2 regions of the Flavitalea sp. genome follow, and region 1 is predicted to be linked to the other one. Evidence: riboswitches for the same ligand, from Rfam matches in the RefSeq annotation. Region 1 holds a riboswitch; the other holds the start of a gene.
What was found. A riboswitch is a leader RNA that binds a small molecule or an ion and turns the genes downstream of it on or off. The one in region 1 is predicted to bind thiamine pyrophosphate.
Positions count from the first base shown of each region.

Region 2: linked by a shared signal. The riboswitch ahead of VK664_RS18530 (TonB-dependent receptor) and the one ahead of VK664_RS25455 (class I SAM-dependent methyltransferase) in region 1 are both predicted to bind thiamine pyrophosphate.

Region 1 covers NZ_DATHKG010000162.1:16,115-24,255, reverse strand. The annotation lists gene VK664_RS25475 (ABC transporter permease) at 1-1,233, shown strand, start outside; gene VK664_RS25470 (Nif3-like dinuclear metal center hexameric protein) at 1,431-2,336, opposite strand; gene VK664_RS25465 (phosphatase PAP2 family protein) at 2,433-3,077, shown strand; gene VK664_RS25460 (sensor histidine kinase) at 3,158-5,563, opposite strand; TPP riboswitch at 5,843-5,943, shown strand; gene VK664_RS25455 (class I SAM-dependent methyltransferase) at 6,028-6,744, shown strand; gene VK664_RS25450 (AIR synthase family protein) at 6,758-7,810, shown strand; gene VK664_RS25445 (thiamine phosphate synthase) at 7,807-8,141, shown strand, end outside.
Region 2 covers NZ_DATHKG010000114.1:14,176-22,316, reverse strand. The annotation lists gene VK664_RS18540 (PASTA domain-containing protein) at 1-128, shown strand, start outside; gene VK664_RS18535 (rhodanese-like domain-containing protein) at 169-465, shown strand; gene VK664_RS18530 (TonB-dependent receptor) at 551-2,914, opposite strand; TPP riboswitch at 3,031-3,135, opposite strand; gene VK664_RS18525 (head GIN domain-containing protein) at 3,421-4,134, shown strand; gene VK664_RS18520 (head GIN domain-containing protein) at 4,233-4,943, shown strand; tRNA gene VK664_RS18515 (tRNA-Met) at 5,059-5,130, shown strand; gene era (GTPase Era) at 5,175-6,197, shown strand; gene der (ribosome biogenesis GTPase Der) at 6,384-7,697, shown strand; gene VK664_RS18500 (hypothetical protein) at 7,934-8,131, shown strand.

The DNA of each region.
Region 1 (8,141 bases):
ATAGCATTCAGCCTGCTCACGGGTCTTGTTGCCGGCGTTTATCCTGCACTATATTTGTCTTCTTTTCAACCGATAAAAGTATTAAAGGGAACTTTCAGGGTCGGTCGTTATGCCTCAATACCGCGGAAAGTACTGGTTGTGTTACAGTTTACGATCTCGATGGTATTAATTATCGGGACCGTTGTCGTTTACCAGCAAATCTCGGTCGGGCAAAACCGGCCCATTGGTTATAACAGGGATGGACTTGTAACTCATAGCATAACTGAAGAAATGCATAAGCATTTCGAAACGATCAGAACCGAATTGAAAAACGGTGGAGCAATTGTAGAAATGACTGAGTCGGGTAGTCCTACTACCGGTGTCTGGAATACAAATGGCGGATTTGACTGGGAAGGCAAGGACCCAAACCAGGCAGTGGATTTTCCAAATAATGGGGTTACCCATGAATATGGCAAAACTATCGGATGGAAGATCAAAGAAGGCAGGGATTTTTCACGGGATTTTGCCACTGATACTTCCGCATTTATATTGAATGAATCAGCTGTCGCATTCATCGGATTAAAGGATCCTGTAGGCAAGATCATTCGTTGGGAGGATAAGCCATTTACAGTAGTAGGAGTAGTGAGTGATCTGTTGGTTGAATCTCCTTACAAGCCAGTAAGGGCGGCAATGTTTCATGTTTCCCCTGAGCAACAAAATATATTCATCATCCGCCTGAATCCGCGCGCCAGCGCAAAATCAGCATTATCAAAAATAGAGGCTGTGCTAAAGAAACATGATCCGGCTTCACCCTTTAAGGCAGATTTCGTTGATGAAGAATTTGCAAGAAAGTTTGGCAATGAAAAACGGATTGGCCAACTCTCGACTTTTTTTGCAATACTTGCCGTTTTCATATCATGCCTTGGTTTGTTTGGGCTAGCTTCATTTGTAGCAGAGCAACGTGTAAAAGAAATAGGTATCCGTAAAGTGCTGGGCGCATCTGTTCCCAACATCTGGCAACTATTGTCAAAGGATTTTATTTTTCTTGTAATCATATCCTGCTTTATAGCAATCCCCGTGGCATTTTATTATATGACTTCGTGGCTGGAAAAGTATGATTACCGTGCATCTGTTTCATGGTGGGTGTTCGCGCTCGCAGCCATTGGTGCTTTGGTTATCACGTTGATTACAGTTAGCTACCAGGCTATAAAGGCAGCTATCGCAAATCCAATTAAGAGTTTGAGAACGGAATGATCTGAAATCTGAATTATAGACTTCTCTTATGCTCTGTGCAAAATTTGAAATCTGAATTATGTACTTCTCTTATGCTCTGTGCAAAAGTGATAGCATGGAATTTTGATTTTGTCTGAGTCGGAATTCTCTCTTATCATCATATGTAGAGGCATGAGTTTGAAAAATCCTGAAAACTTAATGGCTTAAACAATCGGAACTTATCTAAACGATAAACTATTGCCGGCAGGCAGATGTGTGGTCTTAATGGCAGGAACTTTTTCCCTGAACCATCTGGCCATAAAAAGCGATCCGGGTTCCTCGCTGGCAGCATGACCGAGTACAACCAGGGCCAGCTTATCGCCCTTCGCCCGCGCATCGCGAACATATTCTGCGGTCTCCCATTCTGAAACTTCCCCGCAAACCAGGACATCCGGTTTGTGGTTGTGAATATTGCGGATCTGGGACATACCCCCTGCTGCACCGGGCATCAATAGCACCCTTCCGCAGGGCTGGCTAAGATTCCCGATATATCTTAAAGCTGGGACACCCAGCTTTTTCTTTGCATGGTCAATAAGGTCCTTCAGGGAGAGTACGGGATTTAATGAGAAAACAGGTTGATTGGCATTGCCAAAGTCGCTCCATCCAAGCTGATCAACTACCTGCTTTCTTACTCCATCGGTAGCAAGGCTATGCACATAATCATGATTCCGCCATACAGCGATATTGTGCTCCTTTAATAACGCTGCCTTGTATTGATAAACATCGTCATCTTCGAGCCACTTTGTTTGATCCTGGTGGTTATAAAATGTTGGCTCATGTGCAACTATGAAGTTGGCTTTTAATGAAACCGCCTTTCGTATCACTTCAATAGTGGCAAACATAGTAGTTACAATGCCGGTTACCACTATGTCCCTGTTTCCTGATTTCAGCGTGTCTACGGTGTTTGCAAATGGTGCATCAGGTATCTCTTTTATAAACAAATCCATTATTTGCCCTACTGTCAGGGCATTTGTCTGCACACCAGCAGCCAGGATAATAAGCGGGTCAGACATGATGAGGGCAGAGCCCAGGACAGATGCACCGTTAACTATAAATTTTCTCCGGTTCAACGAGTTGGTATTCATTTGTAAAATTGAGGTTTGTTCAAATTTAATGAATCTACTACTTTAGTTGTGAGTTGTGAGTGGTGAGTTAGTTGTCCACTTACCACTGACTTAATCATGGCTTTTCAAATTTCTTTGCAACGGCACAGATTTATGCATACGTTTCGCGTTGTTGTGCTCTTGTTTTTAACATCCTTCAGTCAACCAGTGCAGGCCCAAAACTGGGACATCAATATTGTTAAAGCAATCAATCCCGAGAATCCGGACTCTAAGTTTTTCAGATTGACTAGTTCATCTGTCTATGTTATCGGGATCGCAGCGCCGGTGAGTTTATTTACCGCAGGAATGATTACACGGGACTCCATGATAAAACGGCAATCCTATGAAATGGTTGCAGCGGCTCTTATTGAGCTAGCGGTAACTGGAAGTTTAAAAAACATTATAAACCGTCGGCGGCCGGTGGAGAAGTATCCATTTGATGTGTTTCCCTATGATAGCTACAGTGGTAAATCAATTCCGTCAGGGCATACTTCCATGGCCTTTGCCACAGCCACTAGTCTTTCGCTGCAATTCAGAAAATGGTATGTTGTCATACCGTCTTGTCTCTGGGCAACCTCGGTAGGATACTCACGTATTTACCTGGGAGTTCATTATCCATCGGATGTAATCGCGGGCGCGGTGGTGGGTGCGGGTAGTGCTTATCTTGCACACTGGTTAAATCGCAAAATTTTTCAAAACCGCGATCGTTTTAAGCACCGCTAACACCGGGGAGGGATTTTTTCAGAATAATAACAACTTCAAAAATGATTTCCCATGAAAAATCTCCAGGCAGTTCACAAGCCCTATAACAAAAATGATGCGTTTATCGTACAACCCCTACCGGGCTCGGAATCCAACAATACTTTTCCGTTGAAAGTTGTAGCACGATTGATGATATTGGTGAGTCCGATTCCGGCTCGCTTTTGATTTAAATCAAAACCAATCCCGTTATCCGAGATTTTCAATTCCAGTCGCTCTGCATTCTGTTGGATAACTATTTCTACCACAGAAGCCTTAGAATATTTCAGGATATTGTTGAGTTGTTCCTGTATAATCCGGTAAATTGATATTTTAAGGGCCTCGCTAAGTTTGTGTTCTAGTATGGAACTTAATTGTAGTCTTGGTTCCATGTTGGCAAACTTGATATTTTCTACCAGTTGCTCAATTGATTCCGTCAACGTAAAGTCTCCAAGCGATGGCGGGACCAATGATTTGGATATTTTTCTAAGCTCTTCTATACTGTCATCTATTACATTTATGCTTTTTCTAAGAATAGTTTCATCCTTCTGGGGATTTGTCTGATAAGCGGAAAGACAAAGCCTGGCGGTAGCCAGCATTTGATTTACATTATCATGAAGTTCTTTTCCAAGTTCACCACGTTCTTTTTCCTGGGCCTCAATAGTGGCCTTGGTTATATCAATCTGACGGTTCACTTTTTCTTTTGTAAGCTCATCCTGTAACTGTAAAGTCCTGGATATATCATGTGCGATCACCAGGTAGGCATCCGTGTCTTTATAGATTATCGGGTGCACAAATACTTCTGCAATAAGCGTCTCTCCATTTTTTTTAACATGTGTTACCAGCCTGTTCTTAAAGTCATTACACTTCCTATTCTGGCGGATGACTTCCAGTTCTTTCCTGTTATCCGGTAATCGGAGATCGAAAGCGGTCATTTGCAAAAATTCCTCCCTGGAATAACCATAGTGAGAAACTGCCATATCGTTTACTTCCAGGTAACCCAGGTTTTTCCTGTCAACCACCCACTTAGCAATAGGGCTGTCATTAAACAATGAGCGGTAAAGCTGTTCGGAATTTCTTATTATTTGTTCGGCGATTTTAATTTCGGTAATATCAAAATGTGAAACAACGGCGCCGGAATTAATTCCAAACACCGGCCTCACTATTAAATAGAACCATTTCTGGCCGGAGGGAGTTTTGCAGGCATATTCCAAAACAAATTGGTCGATCCTGCCTGCAATTACATCTCTTATGGCAGCAGCTATTTTTTTGCCGGCTTGTGGCGACAATAGTTTTGCTTTTTCCGCCACTACTATATAATTGATCGATTCAGTATAGCAATTTCCTGTTAATTCATTTTGATCTGAAGACTTACTCCAGGCTTCATTTACATCAATGATGTTACCTTTTTCATCAAGCAGGGCAATTCTCGCAGTTAATGAATTGAGTATGGCGGTCCTTTGGATGGTTGCTTTTTTCAGATTCTCCTCCGCCTTAAATTCTTCTGTAACGTCCCGGTAGTTAAGAACAAAGGCGTTTATCAAAGGCTCCCGGAGCATGTTTGTTACAATTGAACTGATCCATCTCCATTCCCCGTTTTTATGCCTTAAGCGGTAGGTGAGTTGTCTTGTTTCGCCATACAAAGTCTGCAGATCATTTAATACCGCATTAATCGCCTGTACATCATCCGGATGATAAAGTACTGCTGGATGCGTTACCAACAATTCGTCCCTGGTATATCCAAGAATGTTTGACACTGACGGTGATACATAACTAATTTTGCTATCGGCGCCAAACAAAGCAATCCCATTGTGACTTTTTTCGATAAGTACCTCAAAGCGGGTTTCGTTTGAATGCAGTTTATTTTCTTGTATTTTTTCAAGCGTAATATCACGGGCAAAACATGTAACGCCTATTACCGAAGAACCGTCATAGATGGGATTGATAGACATATCAAAATAAAGTACTTCGCCCTCATGAGAAAACTCATGTACCAGGCGCTGTGCCTTCCCGGCGAAAGATTCCTTATACAAGGTCTCCCAATTTAAAATCTGCGAAGGATCTGAAGAATTCAGCACATCCTGAACGCTATCACCGGGATTTACATCCATCCCATATATATCTTTAATTGTATTGCGTAACCGCGAATTCAATACCAGGTACCGGTGTGACCTATCAATGCTCCATACATACCCGTCAAAGTTTTCCACCATCGCATTGAGGTTCGCCTGTGCCTGCCTGATATCCTGGTCTTTTTTCGTAAACTGCAACCTGATATTGGCTTCGATAAGTTCACCATTTGCTTTTTTCAATGCTTCATTTTCACGCGAAAGCTTGTCTATCACAGACTGAATAGCTCTGGTAGGTGCATCCGATTCATGTTTCGGTTCACTATCATATACCAGATGCCGACCTGCTAAAGGATTGGCATTGTTATGGTTCGCATTTTGATTATCGACGGGCTTTTTCAAGATATCTTTTGGTTTCTAACGTTCTAATATAGCCGCACCAGGAAATATGCTGCAATAACTGCGCTCAGCACGGATTAATTTCAATTTAAATATATTTAATTATCCATTTAAGCGTTTACTCTTATAGCGTACTACAAGTTACGATGAGGAATAGCCATGCCCAAAGGAAATAGCTACTAACATTATTAAAGTAGCTGATTCCACTTATTGAAATCTTTAAAAGATAATGCCAGCCTCCGGGTTAATACATAACACATAAAAAAAACACTTAAATTGCTTCAATCTTGCACGGGGTGCTTTTAATAATAATTTAAAGGCTGAGATAATACCCGTTACCTGATCCGGATAATACCGGCGTAGGGATGCAAAGGCCAGTTATTTTCAGTTCAACTGTTTTATAAAAGCCTTGTTTCCTGCACCATAATTCCGGCAGGAAACAAGGCTTTACTTTTTAAAACATAACAATGGAACTGCAGAAAAATAATTTCAGCCAGGTAACCCGGGGATTGATAAAATGGCAGGGTCGGAAAGAATGGTTCTTCAACAGGGAGCATACAGATACATATGAACAATGGTATGAAGGCCGTTATAAAAGAGCCGAATTGTGGCAAAAGAAGGTAATGGGACAGTTGCTCAAATGCGATACCAGGGTAAAAGAACTACTCGAATTTGGTTGCGGCACCACCAGGTTTACGCGGTGGTGGAATCAGATTGGTATTGATGCGACCGGAGCAGATATTTCACCTTTTATGCTCGGACAGGGCGTGCATCTTTTTAATGGTGACCTGGTGAACGCCGATTCACACCATATGCCTTTTAAAGACGATACATTTGATGCCGTTGCCTTCATAACCACCTTTGAGTATTATATTAATCCCGTTAAGGTTATACAGGAAGCTGCAAGAGTAGCCAGATCTGGCATTGCCTTTGGAATGATGAACCGTAACTCTCCCAAATTTATACGACGTAAAATACAACAGGCTTTCGGCAAAAATCCATTCTATATTACGGCCACCTTTTATACTCCCGGGCTGCTGATTCAACAGATAGATATTGCATTAAAAGGACGCGCTTATAGTCTTGAATGGACCTGTACTGGTCTGCCAAAATGGTTTCCTGTACAACAATGGAGTGTTCCTGTTGGTGATTTCTTTGGATTGTATATAAAGTTTCTTGATTGATTAAAACTGCGCTATGTTTTTGTCGGGTAAAATTGAAAACGAGGCTTTTGAAGAAGTTATTCTAAAACACTGTGGCTTTCAGCGAAATGAAGTGTCTACCGGGCCAGGCTTTGGTATAGATGTATCGGTTATTGATCTGCCCGGACAAATGGCGATGGCGCTGACCAGTGACCCGTTATCGTTAATTCCTTCCCTGGGCTTGCAGGAATCGGCCTGGTTATCGGTTCACCTGATGGCCAATGATATGGCAACTACCGGCTTTGCGCCTATGTATGTTCAGATGGTATTGAATCTGCCAGTTAGTCTAAGTAAACATGATTTTAAAATTTACTGGCATTTTGTACACAAATACTGCCACGAAGCGGGTATTTCGATAACAGGCGGACATACAGGTGGCATTGAAGGACAGCGATCTACTATTGCAGGAGGTGGAACCATGTTGCTTACAGCGCCAAAAGAAAAGATCAGGATAAGTAAAAATGCGCAAGCAGGTAACGTCATAATTCTAACCAAGGAATGTGGAATATCATCAGCTGCCATACTTGCTATGAGTTTCCCCGAAACAGTGAAAAATAAACTGGGTAAAGAAATTTATGATGAAGGTTGCAGACTCTTTTATCAAACATCCTCATTAAAGGACGGATTAGTTGCGGCTGATAATAACAGCAATTTTACAGAAGTTACCGCTATGCATGATGTCACCGAAGGCGGTGTACTGGGAGCCGTATATGAAATGGCAATAGCGTCGGGAAACGGAGTTTGGGTTGACAATAACAATTTGCCTGCCGGTAGTACGACACAGAAAATTTGTAATCTGTTTGAACTTGACCACCGCTTTTGTATTGGGGCAGGCGCCATGATCATTGCTGCAGAAAAAGAAAAGGCACAAAATGTTTTACAGCGTTTACAACAAAATAATATCAGCGCCACAGTAATAGGTGAGTTTAAAGAAAAACAATTTGGCTATAAGCTGATTGAGGATTTAGTTAAAAAGCCAATGCCTTATTTCAGTAAGGATCCGTACTGGGACGCATTTTTTTTAGCATGTAACAAAGGTCTGAAATGAAAAATTCAAGAAAGCCGGAAGGCGGGGTATACCTGGTAATAGATCCTTCAATACAGAAAGACCTTCTTGTCACGAGACTGGAGGCAGCATTACAAGGCGGTATCAGTGCAGTTCAGATATGGAACCGCTGGAGCGTTACGTCTGGTAAATCTGAAATAATTACAACGATCTGCAGCCTTTGCAAACCGTATTACGTACCGGCATTCATCAATGAAGATTATTTATTGTTGCAGACACATCCTGCACTTGATGGAATTCATTTCGACAAAATACCGCATGATTATCCAGCTATTAAAAGATTGGTAGGTAGAAGCTTTAGCGCCGGCATAAC
Region 2 (8,141 bases), on a different contig from region 1:
TGCAACGGCCTGAAAAGATGACAGCCGATAACAGGGTAATCCGTATCAGGCAGGGACAATCCATAGATGTTTTTCTCGGAGTTAAAAAGCCCGAAAAACCTGTTGATTCATCCGGTGTATTATATTAATGTCCGATTTGTTGATTGGTTTATCTGAAAAAATTATAACATGGAAAATATCACAGTAGAAGAAGTAAAGAAAAGATTAGATGCCGGCGACAACCTACATCTGGTTGATGTGCGTGAACCATCGGAAAATGCAGAATTTAATATCGGTGGCAAACTGGTTCCCCTGGGAAAGATCAGAACAATGGATGTACCTGAACTCGAGGATCTGAAAGACCAGGAAGTGATATGTTACTGCAGAAGCGGTGCAAGAAGCGGACAGGCCTGTATGATCCTGGAATCAATGGGCTTTACAAATACCAAAAACCTGGTTGGCGGGATGTTGGCGTGGAAGGAATAAGGACTGTAAAGAAAGTTATGAGTTATGAGTGATGAGTTATGAGTGAGTGATGAGTTGTATTTCACTCATCACTCATAACTTGTCATCAGAGTTTAATATTCAAACTAACCATAACGTTTGCCCCTGCCATCGGGAAATAATAGTTTTCGGTTGTTAGTTCTCCACCATAATAATAGCTGAAAGTATAACCGTTTGATTCGTATTTGCGGTTGAAGATATTATAGACCTGGGCGCTCAGGTTTATTTCTTTTGCCAGCAACCGCCGCAAGCTATAAGAGAGGCGAACATCCTGCACGAAATAATCATCAATGCTTCTTGACCTGGACGATGTGTTGTCAAGATATTGACGACTGACGTATTTACTAAAGAGATTTATCTCAAGATTTTTAACCGGCACCAGATTAACACCCGCGAACCCTGTTACGGCCGGTGAAAACGAGATATCAGTTTCACCATGAGGGATGACTTTCTGCCCACCTGCATCATAATCATCAATGTATTCAGTAAAATTGTTAATCCGGTTACGGCTTAAAGTAAGATTTCCTGAAATGTTCAACCAATCTGTAAGCACAGCCTTACCCTGCAGTTCAATTCCCATCCTGTAGCTGTCTGGAATATTGGTCCTTGTCTGCCCTCCGACATCATTGATCTTGCCGGTTTGCACAAGTTGATTTTTGTAAAGCATATAATATAACACAAGCCCCCAGCTATACTGCCCTTCTCTTTTCTCAATCCCTGCTTCGAAGTCATGCATGCGTTCAGGACTCGGTTGCTGGGTGATGCCTGCTTCAAAATCGTCACGGTTTGGTTCTTTGTTACCCATGGCATAAGAGGCATAAACCTGGTAATTATTTTTATTATATGATAAACCAAGTTTAGGATTTACAAAATCGTAGGTGTTCCTGATCAGGAGGGTCGGATTGTTGCGGAACCCGCCAAGATCATACAGGATTCTTCGGTATTGAATGTCTCCAAAAATCTCCAGGCCAGGCATGATGGAATATTGGTATTTCGCATAGGCGTTTACGTCAGTCTTGTAAGCATCAAGATCATACCATTTGTATTGGTTTGGAAACCCTGCTGCGGCCCAGGGTACCAGTCCGAAATGATTTCCATCGTACCGGTTCCATCCGCCGCCAGCGGTGAGCTCGGACCGGTCTGTTTTATATTGCAGGGAGATGACTTGTCCATAATATTTGTTGTCAAGCCATAGCTGGCGAACAAGATCGGTTTCTTTGCTGGTGTCAGTACCGCTGATGAAATTTGGCAGACCATAGTCTGAATATAATTCCCCCGCCTGGTAATTTTCATAATAACCTTTACCGTTGGACAGAAAAAAAGCAGTGTTGAAACTAAGCCTGGTATTGAACTGGTGATTAAAAAGTAACTGGAAATGATCCTGCTGATAATTGTCTGTTTCGTTATCATAAGGCGTACCTGGTTTTTCAGTGCCCGACGAATTATATGTTCTGTTTGAATCGAGGTAACTTTCCGGTATACCGTTCCAGGATTGATATGTTTTCTCTTTTCCTGAAAAAACATTTAGCCTTAGCGCGGATTTTTTTGACAGATAAGCCCCGGATATAAAAAACGAACTCAGATCACTGCTTGCCCTGTCTACATAGCCATCGCTGGAGATTTTTGATAAACGGGCATCGATTGTAAAATGATCCGCGATGATGCCGCTCCCTGCTTTCACTGTATGTTTCCAGGTGTTGAATGAACCCAGGCTGTTATTGATCTCCGCATAAGGAGAGGTGTTCACTTCATTGGTGCTGAAATTCATTGTTGCTCCAAATGCACCTGCACCATTGGAAGAAGTTCCTACACCACGTTGTATCTGTACGCTGTTAATTGATGACGCGAAATCCGGCAGATTAACAAAAAACAAGCCCTGTGATTCAGCATCATTGTAGGGAATGCCATTGATAGTCATGTTTATCCGGGTCGCATCTGACCCCCGGATCCTTATACCTGTATAGCCAACCCCGTTACCGGCGTCTGAATTAATGACAACGGAAGGAGTCTGATTTAGGATATAAGGAATGTCCTGGGCGAAATTCAGCTTTTCAATGTCTTTTTTTGCCAGGTTGGTTTTGGTGAAAGGGGCCTTATCGCCCGCCCTGATGGCCTTCACTTCTACAGGTTGCATCATCAGGTTGAATCTCTGCAAAGCCACGGAAATGTCAGTCTCGTTCCCTGTAAGTTTTTGTTCATTGCTGCGATAACCCAGGCTACTGACTTTGAGCGGTTGATTGCTCCGGCCCGGGTTTCGGAAATAGAAATAACCCGAATCGTTGGTGAGTGTGGTTGACTCATCTCCTAATTCTACTGTTGCCGCTGCTACTGCGGTGCCGGTGGTGGCGTCTGTTACTCTGCCGCGTATTTGCTGGGAGAGCACAGTCTGGGAAATCAATAAGTAGCAAATCCCCAAAAACAATTTTTGCATGTCCATTAAAGTTTAAATGGTGTCCCGTGAACAAACCGCTATTTATTTGAAGCGATCCTGTAAACGGAATAAAAATTGATTTGAAGGAAATGCTGCGGAAAAGAAGTGTAGGTGTGAATGCTAAAAACTACCTTCCCTGCGCAGGCATTACCCTGTCCAGGTTCTACGGGTATTATCTCAGCCTTGCCGGTTTTAACCGCAAAGCACCCCGAGGAATCTGAGAAATGTCCGGTGTTCGGACGGCTGCAAATATAGTAACAATTTTTTTTTCTGCTGTAACATTTGCAGGTTGAGAGCCGTCACACTTAAATAATACAAGATAGCCCGGTTTGAAACATTTTGATAATATCAGCTACTTTACGAAAGTTCAACGACAGCTAATAAAAACCGCATAAATGAACGTGTCAATTATTTGATTGCATAAATAATCGGATCAATCATTAAATCATATAAATCTATCACCACTTAATATTTATCACTGCTTAATATTTTTAACAATGAAACATATGAAATCACTCAGCCTTTTTTTATTCGGATTTCTTTTTGCGTTTACAACATTTGCACAAACAGCTATAAAGGACGCAAATGCGGAAGTGAGACCAGCTAAAAACTTTCATGCAGTCCGCGTTTCCAGTGGCATTGAACTGATCCTGGTACAGGGAAATGAAGAAGCACTTGCGGTAAGCGCGGTAAATGAAGAACATCGTAAAAATATAAAGACCGTGGTAGATGATGGTGTTCTTAAGATCACCTATGACAACAGTGTATGGAGAAAAAATCAGGGTAACAGGAAACTGAAAGCTTATGTTTCTGCCGTAAAAATCGATGACATCCATGTATCTTCCGGAGCCACTGTGAAAATCGATGGCAAGCTGAAATCGCCGGAGCTGGGAATAGATGTTTCAAGTGGTGCAAATTTCAAAGGTGAAATAAATGCCGACCGTCTTGTTGTGGATCAAAGCAGTGGATCGGTGGTGGATATTTCAGGCGCCGCGGGAATTCTGAAAGTAGAAGGCAGCAGTGGAAGTGTATTCAATGGTTATGATCTTACAGTAGAAAATGGCGAAGCAGATATCAGCAGCGGTGGTCTGATCCATGTAACTGTGAACAAAGAACTTTCAGCAGAAGCCAGCAGTGGTGGATCGATATCTTATAAAGGAAATGGTGTGATCAGGAACATCAAAACCGGCAGTGGTGGCAGTGTTCAGAAAAAAAGCTAATGCTGGTCTGTTTAAGCTCCCTCAAACACTTCAAACAATTAAATAACTAAATAATTCATCACTAACCACTAACAACTCACCACTAATTATACAATGTCATGAAAAAGATGCTTTCAATACTTGCCTTCTCTGTTTTAGTAATTTCGGCAAGAGCCCAACAGATAAACGACCCGAATGTTGAAGTAAGGCCACTAAAAGGTTTTAATTCCATCAAAGTTTCAAACGCTATCGACCTGTATTTGTCACAGGGTGACGAAGAAGCCGTAGCTGTGAGTGCTGACAAAGTTGCCTGGCGTAATCATATCAAAACTTCCGTACAGGGAGGAGTTTTAAAAATATGGTATGAAAATACCGGCGATGGATTTAAGATGGGAAACCGTAAACTGAAGGCATATGTGTCAGTTAGGGATTTAGTAAACCTGGAAGCCTCCGGTGCATCCGACGTTGTAATAAAAGGAAAGCTGACCGGTGGTGACGTTCGTATTGAAATGAACGGAGCGAGTGATTTTAAAGGAAGTGTTGATCTCAAATCGCTTGACCTGAAATTGAATGGCGCCTCTGATGCAACTATCACCGGTAGGGTAGTATCACTGAAAGTGGATGCAAACGGCGCGAGCGACCTGAAAGGATATGAACTCGAAACCGATGTTTGTACCGCGGAAGCAAGCGGAGCCTCAGATATTAAAATCACAGTCAATAAAGAATTAAGTGCCCGTGCTTCAGGAGCAAGCGGGGTATATTATAAAGGAAGCGGGGTAATCAGGGACATTAAATCCAGTGGTGCCAGCAGCATATCAAAAAAAGGATAAGTATCTCTAAAAAAGGATTACAAGTTAATTAAATCAGAAATGATTGAATCTTTATACAAAAGGTTCAATCATTTTTGGTTTAAATGATGAAACGACATACATTTGCAACCCACATCGCGAAGTAGAGCAGCGGTAGCTCGTCGGGCTCATAACCCGAAGGTCGGAGGTTCGATCCCTCCCTTCGCAACAAAATCAAGGCTCCCAGGAGCCTTTTTTTATTTGTAATAATTCGTGTCTTCTGAACTCCGAGTGTGGCCCGCATTCGCCAAAGGCTTCGGCGGGCGCAGCCCGGCGAATGCGATCAACGAGCAGCCCGGCCAGTGCGATCAACGATTTTGTTATCGGCACCGGCCTTTAAATTATCTTTATATCAATAATTCTATAGTGAAGTCAGGTTTTGTAAACATTTTTGGTAAGCCTAACGCGGGCAAAAGCACTTTTCTCAATGCAATGATTGGAGAAAAGCTTGCTATTGTTTCATCTAAGGTTCAAACCACCCGTCACCGCATAAAAGGCATTCTTACCGGTGATGATTACCAGGTAATTATTTCTGATACTCCGGGAATCATTGAACCGAAGTACAAACTGCATGAGAAAATGATGCACGCTGTAAAAAATGCCCTCGAAGATGCCGATCTCGCACTTTTGATAGTTGATGTAAATGAAGATCCTGAAGAAGCAAATACCATTTTTGAAGCGTTGAAACTGAGAGTACCGGCCATCGTGGTACTTAATAAGATAGATAAGGCAAAACAGGAAAAAATTGAACAAACGGGCAAATTCTTCAGTGAAAAAAAATACTGCAAAGAAATTATTGCCATCTCCGCTATTACCGGGGTTCAACAAAACGAACTCGTGAAAGTGATGCTAAAATATCTGCCTGTTGGAGAAGCATTTTACGAAGGAGACGAAATGACAGATCTTCCCACAAAGTTTTTTGTGGGAGAAATGATCCGCGAGAAGATTTTCAATCTTTTCAAGGATGAGATACCTTATCACACTACGGTAGCAATAAAAGAATTCAAGGAAAAATCGACCCTAATTAAGATTTCGGCAGATATCATCGTTCAGCGGGATACTCAAAAAGGTATTTTGCTCGGCGAAGGCGGAAAGATGATCAGGCAACTTGGAACAGAAGCCCGCAAAGATATTGAACAGTTCCTTGGGCAGAAAGTGTTCCTCGAGCTGTTTGTGCGTGTGAAGCCGAAATGGCGCGATAATGATTTTATGTTGAAAGAATACGGTTACTATTGAGTTATGAGTTATGAGTTATGAGTGATGAGTTAAGTGGTTTAGTGAATGTTGGGCCGTAAATAGCAAATATTGAATGGGGCACAACCCCGATAGGGGGTTGACTTCGAATAACCCGGGGTGAAACCCGGGGATAAATTTTAATTCCGGTGGATCCATTTTTTTGGTTCACCATATAATAATTACAGAATGGGTTTTACAGTAGCAGTGGTCGGAAGGCCGAACGTCGGGAAAAGTACCTTTTTTAATCGCTTGCTTGAACAAAGGAAGGCAATCGTAGACGATTTTAGCGGGGTGACCCGCGACCGCCAGTATGGAGTTGCAGACTGGAATGGGAAAAATTTCAACATAATAGATACTGGCGGATTCGTGGCCCGCAGCGAAGATGTCTTTGAAAGAGAGATTCGCAAGCAGGTTCACATAGCAGTAGAAGAAGCGAATGCCATCGTGTTTATGGTTGATGCTTCCATAGGTATTACCGAAATGGATAGCTCCATGGCCGAAATACTGAGAAAGTCCTCCAAACCCGTGTTACTTGTTGTCAATAAGGTTGACAACCACGAACGTTTAATGGAGGCATCTGAGTTTTATTCCCTCGGTTTTGAACATATCTATTTTCTTTCGTCGATGAGTGGCACAGGCACAGGTGAACTCCTTGATGCTTTAGCTGATCTGATTACCGAAGAACAATCATCCGATACGCTGGATCTTGATGCCTTACCCAAGTTTGCCATTATGGGTCAGCCAAATGTGGGCAAATCATCTTTGCTCAATGCCCTGGTTGGCCAGGAGCGTACAATTGTCAGCGATATCGCGGGAACAACAAGGGATACGATCCATACCCACTACAATCTTTTTCAGAAGGACTTCATCCTTATTGATACGGCTGGTATCCGGAGGAAATCTAAAGTGCATGAAGATCTTGAGTTTTATTCAGTGATTCGGGCTGTTAAAGCAATGGATGAATGTGATATCTGCCTGATGGTGCTTGATGCCGAAAAGGGCATAGCAGCCCAGGACCTGAATATTTTTGGCCTGGCGGCTAAAAAAGGCAAAGGGGTGGTAGTGCTGGTAAATAAGTGGGACCTCATGGAAAAGGAAACAAATACTGCCCGGGATTATGAGGCGGAACTCAAAAAACGTATCGCTCCTTTTACCGACGTGCCAATTCTTTTTGTTTCTGCAAAAGATAAAACCAGGATTTATAAAGCAATTGAACTTGCCCTGGAAGTTTTTGAAAATAAAAAACGCAAGGTTCAGACCTCCAAACTGAACGATATCATGCTCAAAGCCATTGAATCGTACCACCCACCGGTCGTGCGAGGTAACCCGGTGAAAATCAAGTATGTAACCCAACTTCCAACCAATGTTCCTTCATTTGCATTTTTCTGTAATTTCCCGGATGATGTGAAGGAGCCCTACAAAAACTACCTCGAAAACCAGCTAAGGAAGAACTTCAATTTTACAGGCGTGCCAATCCGTTTATTTTTCCGTAAAAAATAAAACGGCACAATTAAAAAATAAAACGGCATAATTATGGCCGGGTAGGGAGGCAGTGCTCAAAAGGCACGGTTTTTGAAAAATAGATTTATCGAATTCATCATATGTTATTCGGTCAACTAATTAATCGTTTAAATGCGCACTTATTTAACAAAATATTCGAAATTAATCCCGCGGAACGCAATTAATTGATATTTGTTATTAGATTTGCGCCATCTTTAATCAAAAAAAATATTCAGATGAAAAAATTTCTTGCAATCATCGCTATCACATCAATCATGGCTTCATGCACAGACAGCTCAACTACTGAAGAAACAAATGCGGATTCTAGTGCTCCACTTCAGAGCGCTCCGGATTCATCTTCAATTACACCTGATACTTCAGCTTTGAAGGCTGATACTTCAACTGTAAAGCCAGACAGTCCTGCAGTAAAATAAGTAGTCCTGC